One region of the Plantibacter sp. MDV22-iso1 genome, then DNA from elsewhere that is predicted to be linked to it. Evidence: predicted binding sites of a transcription regulator. Region 1 holds the regulator's gene; the other holds the start of a gene.
The links. The regulator LexA, encoded in region 1, represses DNA repair genes until DNA is damaged. The targets are predictions, from matches to a motif close to TCGAACANNTGTTCGA.
Positions count from the first base shown of each region.

Region 2: a site for LexA is predicted at 1,868-1,883, ahead of AC4PMY_RS05230 (Rv2578c family radical SAM protein). Genes of this name have one in related genera too.

Region 1 covers NZ_JBZVDY010000003.1:34,480-37,883, reverse strand. The annotation lists gene metE (5-methyltetrahydropteroyltriglutamate--homocysteine S-methyltransferase) at 1-1,835, shown strand, start outside; gene lexA (transcriptional repressor LexA) at 1,920-2,618, opposite strand; gene AC4PMY_RS15045 (LysM peptidoglycan-binding domain-containing protein) at 2,890-3,282, shown strand; gene AC4PMY_RS15040 (amino acid permease) at 3,372-3,404, shown strand, end outside.
Region 2 covers NZ_JBZVDY010000001.1:1,090,654-1,094,057, reverse strand. The annotation lists gene AC4PMY_RS05240 (carboxylesterase/lipase family protein) at 1-208, opposite strand, end outside; gene AC4PMY_RS05235 (GNAT family acetyltransferase) at 276-698, shown strand; gene AC4PMY_RS05230 (Rv2578c family radical SAM protein) at 768-1,859, opposite strand; gene AC4PMY_RS05225 (hypothetical protein) at 2,012-2,419, shown strand; gene AC4PMY_RS05220 (hypothetical protein) at 2,416-2,601, shown strand; gene AC4PMY_RS05215 (energy-coupling factor transporter transmembrane component T) at 2,654-3,404, opposite strand, start outside.

The DNA.
Region 1 (3,404 bases):
GGCCGGTGATCGTGGGCCCGGTGACGTTCCTGCTGCTGTCCAAGGCGGCCGAGGGGGCCTCAGCGGGATTCGCCCCGATCGATCGACTGGAGGCGTTGCTGCCCGTCTACGCGGAACTCCTCCAGCGCCTCGCCGCTGCCGGCGCGCCCTGGGTGCAGCTGGACGAACCCGCACTGGTGTCGGAGACGTTCGACGTGCCGAGGTCGACGGTCCTCGCGGCGCTCGAACGATCGATGGCCGTCCTGTCCGCCGTGTCGGACCGACCGGCGATCTTCGTCGCGGCTCCCTACGGCGCCTTGGGCGACGCCCTCCCGGTGCTGGCCGCCTCGGGCGTCGAGGCTGTCGGTGTCGACCTCGTCCGAGGCGGCCTGCCGGAGTCGTCGGCCGGACTCGCGTCGAAGACCGTCGTCGCTGGGGTGATCGACGGCCACAACGTGTGGCGTGGCGACCTGGCGGCCGCGGCCGATCTCCTGGCGCGCGCGGCGGAGCGCTTCCCGCAGCTCGCGGTGTCCACCTCGACGTCCCTCCTGCACGTCCCGCACGACGTGTCGGTGGAAACGAAGCTCGACCCCCGTCTCCGGAGCTGGCTCGCCTTCGCCGACCAGAAGGTGGATCAGATCGCGGTCCTCGCACGCGGCCTCACCCGGGGGCGTGCGTCCGTCGCGGCCGAGCTCACCGCAGCGTCGGCCGCGCTCGACGATCGGCTGGCCGCGCCCGGCGTCGTCGATGCCGCCATCCGCGCACGGACGGCAGCGCTCGCACCAGCCGACTTCACCCGAGGCGACTACCAGGAGCGCGCCGCGGCGCAGGAGCAGGCGCTCGGCCTGCCGTTCCTCCCGACGACGACGATCGGTTCCTTCCCGCAGACCGGCGACATCCGTCGCGCCCGCGCGCAGCGGGTCGCCGGGACGCTCGACGAGGAGGCCTACGTCGAGACGATGTGCGCGGAGATCGGGCGCGTCGTGGCGCTGCAGGAGGACCTCGGCATCGACGTCGTCGTCCACGGTGAGCCCGAGCGCAACGACATGGTCCAGTACTTCGCCGAGCACCTCGACGGGTTCGCCGTGACGGAGCACGGGTGGGTGCAGTCCTACGGTTCGCGATGCACCCGTCCATCGATCCTGTGGGGTGACGTCTCGCGGCCGGCGCCGATCACGGTCGAGTGGTCGGCCTACACACAGTCGTTGACCACCAAGCCGGTGAAGGGCATGCTCACGGGCCCGGTGACGATCCTCGCCTGGTCGTTCGTGCGCGACGACCAACCGCTCGCCGAGACGGCGAACCAGGTCGCCCTCGCCCTGCGTGACGAGATCGCCGACCTGGAGCGGGCCGGCATCCGCATCATCCAGGTCGACGAACCCGCACTCCGCGAACTGCTCCCGCTCCGGCGGGCCGACCAGGGGAGGTACCTCGACTGGTCGGTGGGCTCCTTCCGGCTGGCGACCGCGGGCGTGCGCGCCGAGACGCAGATCCACACCCACCTCTGCTACTCCGAGTTCGGTGTGGTGATCGACGCGATCCGACGACTGGACGCCGACGTGACGAGCATCGAGGCGGCACGGTCTCGGATGGAGGTCGTGTCCGACATCCGGGCGAGTGGTTTCGACCACGGCATCGGCCCGGGCGTCTACGACATCCACTCGCCTCGGGTGCCGAGCGTCGCGGAGGTGACCGCGTTGCTCGAGATCGCGCTGGAGGGGATCCCGCAGCGACAGGTCTGGGTGAACCCGGACTGCGGACTCAAGACGCGAGGGTACGAGGAGACGGTCGCCTCCCTCGCCAACATCGTCGAGGCCACGCGTGCGGTCCGAGCACGGGTCGGTGCGACCGACTGACGTCGAGGGGCCTGCACGGACGAGGGCCGGGACGATCCACGGATCGTCCCGGCCCTGGTCGGTGTCGCGGAGTGGTCCGGTCGGTCAGACCGTCCGGAGCACGGCGACGACCTTGCCGAGGACCTCGGCGTGGTCGCCGAGGATCGGTTCGAAGGCCGAGTTCCGGGGGAGCAGCCAGGTGTGACCGTCGCGCTGGCGGAACACCTTCACGGTAGCCTCCTCGTCGAGCATCGCCGCGACGATCTCGCCGTTCTCGGCGGTCTTCTGCTCGCGGATGACGACCCAGTCGCCGTCGCAGATCGCGGCGTCGACCATCGAGTCGCCGACGACCTTCAGCATGAACAGACTGCCCTTGCCGACCAGCTGGCGGGGCAGGGGGAAGATCTCCTCGACCTGCTGCTCGGCCGTGATCGGGATGCCGGCGGCGATGCGACCGACGAGCGGGACCATGGCGGCGTCGCCGACCGGGGGAGCGGAGTCGGGATCGCTGCCCTCGACGGCGCTCGGCAGGTCGATGAGCACCTCGATGGCGCGGGGACGGTTGGGATCGCGTCGGAGGTATCCGCTGAGTTCGAGCTGTCCGAGTTGGTGCGTGACACTCGACAGGGAGGCGAGCCCGACGGCGTCGCCGATCTCGCGCATGCTCGGCGGATATCCGCGCTGTGAGACCGAACGCTGGATGACGTCGAGGATCGCCAGCTGCTTGTCGCTCAGGCTCTTCCGTCGCCGGGTGCCGCCGATCTGGCGCTCCCGGGCTCCGTCGCCCGCCGTGTTCGCTGCCATCTTCGCTCCTGCCCTGATCGGCTGTCGGTGACCGATGTCGGTGGGTGGTGGTGTACTGCTTCCAACACTCGAAACTGTATCCGCACCAGCTCGTCCAGACAAACATCTGTTCGAGCGTGTCGCCGATCCCGCGCGTCGCAGGTACGAAGACAGGGTTGAGTATTCGAACAATCGAAGATATATTCGGAACACAGGTTCGTATCCGGCACTCCTGGCCGAGTGTCGGGTACGAGTCCTCATCACATGATGAGCACACTCTTGGAGGGTTGACATGAGCGCAGCACTGATCGGGTCCCACCGGGCGCTTCCCGCACGGACGGCGCAGGTACCGACGTCAGACGCACCGTCCACACGCCGACTCCGCCTGACGAAGCGCGGTCGCGTCGTCTTCACCACGCTCGCCGCCATCCCGCTGGTCATCGGCGTCGCGGTCGTCGGACTCTCCGCAGGCGGTGCCGCGGCCAACACGGCGGCGGCGGGTGCCACGTTCACGTACATCACGGTCGACCCGGGCGAGTCGCTCTGGCAGCTGGCCGAGTCCATCGCACCCGACGCCGACCCGCGCGACGTCATCGCCGAGATCATGAACCTCAACCAGCTCAGCACCGCCGGTGTCGAGCCGGGGCAGCGCCTGGCGATCCCGCAGCGGTACGCGGCCGAGTAGGCCGACAATCGGCGGGTCACCCCGCGCTGGTTCTCAGCTATCGTCGATGACGCGGTGCAACGACGCCCGCAGCATCGTCGGAGGCAAGCATGAGTACAGACGATCGGAGCCGCTCGCTGCTC
Region 2 (3,404 bases), on a different contig from region 1:
GGTCCTCCCAGGGGACGACCGGCTGGGGGAGTCGGAAGCGGTCGTCACCGAACGGAGCTGCCGCGTATGGGATACCGAGGAATCGGGAGACACCGGCTTCGGTGAGCCCGGTGATCGGGCCGCTGCCGGTGGCGATGGTGACCGGTGTCGATCCGTCAGGCGCCGGGATCGGTTCGCCGGTCGGTTCCAGGCCAGGGTCGATGCTCATACGGGTCCGTTCGTCGATGCTCGGGTGACCAACTGTATCGACGCCGCGTGTGCGGAAGACTGGGCTGATGCAGATCCGTCCCTTCACGCCGTCCGACACCGAGGCCGTCATCGCCCTCTGGCACACCGTCGGGCTCACCCGACCGTGGAACGACCCGGCGAAGGACATCGAGCGCAAGTCGACGACGCAGCCCGAGCTGTTCCTCGTCGCGGCGGATGCCGACGGCGCCCTCGTCGGCACCGCGATGGTGGGGTACGACGGCCACCGCGGTTGGGTGCACTACCTGGCGGTGTCGCCGGCCCAGCAGGGCGGCGGGCTCGGACGGCAGCTCATGACCGAGGCCGAACGCCTGCTCACCGAACTCGGGTGCCCGAAGGTCAACCTCATGGTCAGGACGGGCAACGACCGGGTGATCGGCTTCTACGAGGCGCTCGGGTACGGCACCGACGAGGTCGCGCTCCTCAGCAAGCGCCTCATCCCCGACGCCTGACGCCGGTTCGTTCGCCCATTCTTGGGCGAGGGAGTCCTCGTTCGCCCGAGAATGGGCGAACGAGCGGGGTCAGAAGAGGGTCGGCTGGACCTGCAGGCCGGTCGTGACGAACTCCGGGGCGCGCTTGCGCAGCTCGGCCCGCTCGCCGTACCCGTCGCGCAACATGCCGAGCGCCGACGAGCGGACACCTCCGGTAGCGGGGTCTTCGGTGCCGCGCTCGAGCCCGTGCTCGCGGATCATCGGGCGGATGCGCGCGGCGAGCCACTTCCGGTACTCCTTCGGGGCGTAGGTGCCGTCGGCGTACATCGAGGTGTAGCGGTCGACGAGCTCGGGGTGCTCCCGCGACAGCCACTGCATGAACCAGGGTTTGACGCCGGCTTTCAGGTACAGGGTCGAGAAGAGGACGGTGCTCGCGCCGGCCTCGCGGATGCGCGACAGGGCGAGGTCGAGGTGGTCGACGGTGTCGGTCAGGTAGGGGAGGATCGGCATCATGAAGACCCCGACGTCGAAGCCGAGGTCGGCAGCAGCGCGGACGGTCGCGAGTCTGGCCGCCGCGGTCGGGGTTCCGGGTTCGATCGATTGCTGGAGCTCGTCGTCGTAGATGGCGATCGACATGGCGAGGTCGACGGGTACGCGCTGAGCGACCTCGGCCAGAAGGGGCAGGTCTCGCCGGAGCAGGGTGCCCTTCGTCAGGACCGAGAACGGGGTCCCCGAGTCGGCGAGGGCGTTGATGATCCCCGGCATGAGCCGGTACTTGCCCTCGGCGCGCTGATACGGGTCGGTGTTCGTGCCGAGCGCCACCGGGTGCCTGCCCCAGCTCGCCTTCGCGAGCTCCTTCTCGAGGACCTCGGCGACGTTCACCTTGACGATGAGCTGCGAGTCGAAATCCTTCCCGGCGTCGAGGTCCAGATACGAATGCGTCGGTCGGGCGAAGCAGTACACGCAGGCATGGGAGCAGCCCCGATAGGGGTTGATGGTCCACCCGAAGGGCATCACGGACTGACCGGGCACGCGGTTGAGCGCGGACTTCGCGAGCACCTCGTGGAAGGTGATCCCGGCGAACTCCGGCGTCTGGACGCTGCGCACGAGGTTGTTCAGCTTCGCGAGGCCCGGCAGCGCCGACGTCGCCTCAACCCCGAGTTCCTGTCCGCTCCACCGCATGCCTCCATTAGAACATACATTCGATTGAGGCGGCCATTTGGCATCTGTCATTGACCGTCAGAGTTTGAAGTTTTAGTGTTCCAGACACATAGAGAAAGGTGTGAACAATGGCTGTTCATCTATCTATCCAGTCCGAGGCCGACCCTCGACCCGTGCGCTCTCGAGCTGCTGTCAAGATCATCTTGGTCGGGCTGACAGCAGCGTCCGTCGTTCTCGCGCAAACGGGGCCAGCGTCGGCCTCTGAACGCGAGTCTTCGTCTGGAGGTCCGGTTTCGACCGCCGCTGCAGCCGAGCCGAGCGATCTCTCCACGGACACGATCGAAACCGATGGTGCGCCCCTCGTACTGGCGATCGTGGGCGCCGTCCTAGCGACCGGAATGGCCGCCGATCAAGCAGGTCGAACCGCCGGTGCACGGGTGTACTACGCCGGCGTATCCCTCACGCAGTACCAGGAAGTGAAGTGGCAGACGAGGGCCACGGCGGTTGCCGCCCTCGGCGTGATTATGGGGCCGGTCTTCATGGCGTCGTTCGAAGCGACCTTCTATGGATTGGCCTCTTGACCAACGGTCAGCTGCGCTTCTTCCTCGCATTCGTGTCTGCGCTGTTTGCTGCGTACGTCGTGGTGGGTGGCCTGCTCGACCCCCTCGGCCTGCAATCCGGTCAATTAGCGATCGCGTTCAGTATGGCCGTCATGATCATCGCGGCCAGTCTGCCTTCCAAGCCGGGAGACTCAGCCAAGTAGGTTCTCGGTGTGTGGTCCCAGCGTTGGGGCCACACACCGTCGCGCGACGTCATCAAGCGGTCCGATGGGCTCCGGCGGCGAGGCTCCACCACACAAGCACGGCGCTCACGAGCCAGAAGGCGACCATGAAGCACCAGTCGCGGGTGCGGAAGGGGGTGCGGGTCCGCTCCGTGCGCTGCGGATGAGCACCGAAGGCGCGGGAGTCCATGGCGAGCGCGACCCGCTCCGCGTGACGGATGGCACCGGCCAGCAGCGGCACGACGGTGCCGGCGGCGCGGCGGACGGCGGCGATCGGTCCGCGACCCTCGGCCATACCGCGGACTCGGTGGGCGGAACGGATAACCTCCAGCTCGTGCCCGAACCGCGGCACGAACCGGTAGGCAGCGAGCGCCGTGTACCCGATCCGGTAGGGCACGTGCAGCTGCTGGATCATCGCGCGGACGAACTCCGGGCCGGTCGAGGTGAGGCCGCCGATGCAGGCGAGGACGAGGAGGGCCGCGAGCCGCAGGGCCGTCGCGAGGCCGACGAGCAGCGCCCCGAGGAAGAACCGGTAGTCGCCGACCTGGAACAGCAGGACGGACTGGTCGACGCGGCTCGGGTCGGTCCACAGGCCGAAGCTGAACGACATGATCGCGACGATGAGCGGCAGCGCCACGAAGAGCAGGAGGGCGACCGTCCGCGTCAGGCTGGCTCCGACGAGGATGACGACGACCGCGAGGGCGATGAACAGCGCCGGCGTGACCGGGTCCCTCGTGAACGCCAACAGGATCATCACCGGGAGCGGAGCGCCGAGCTTCGCGAGC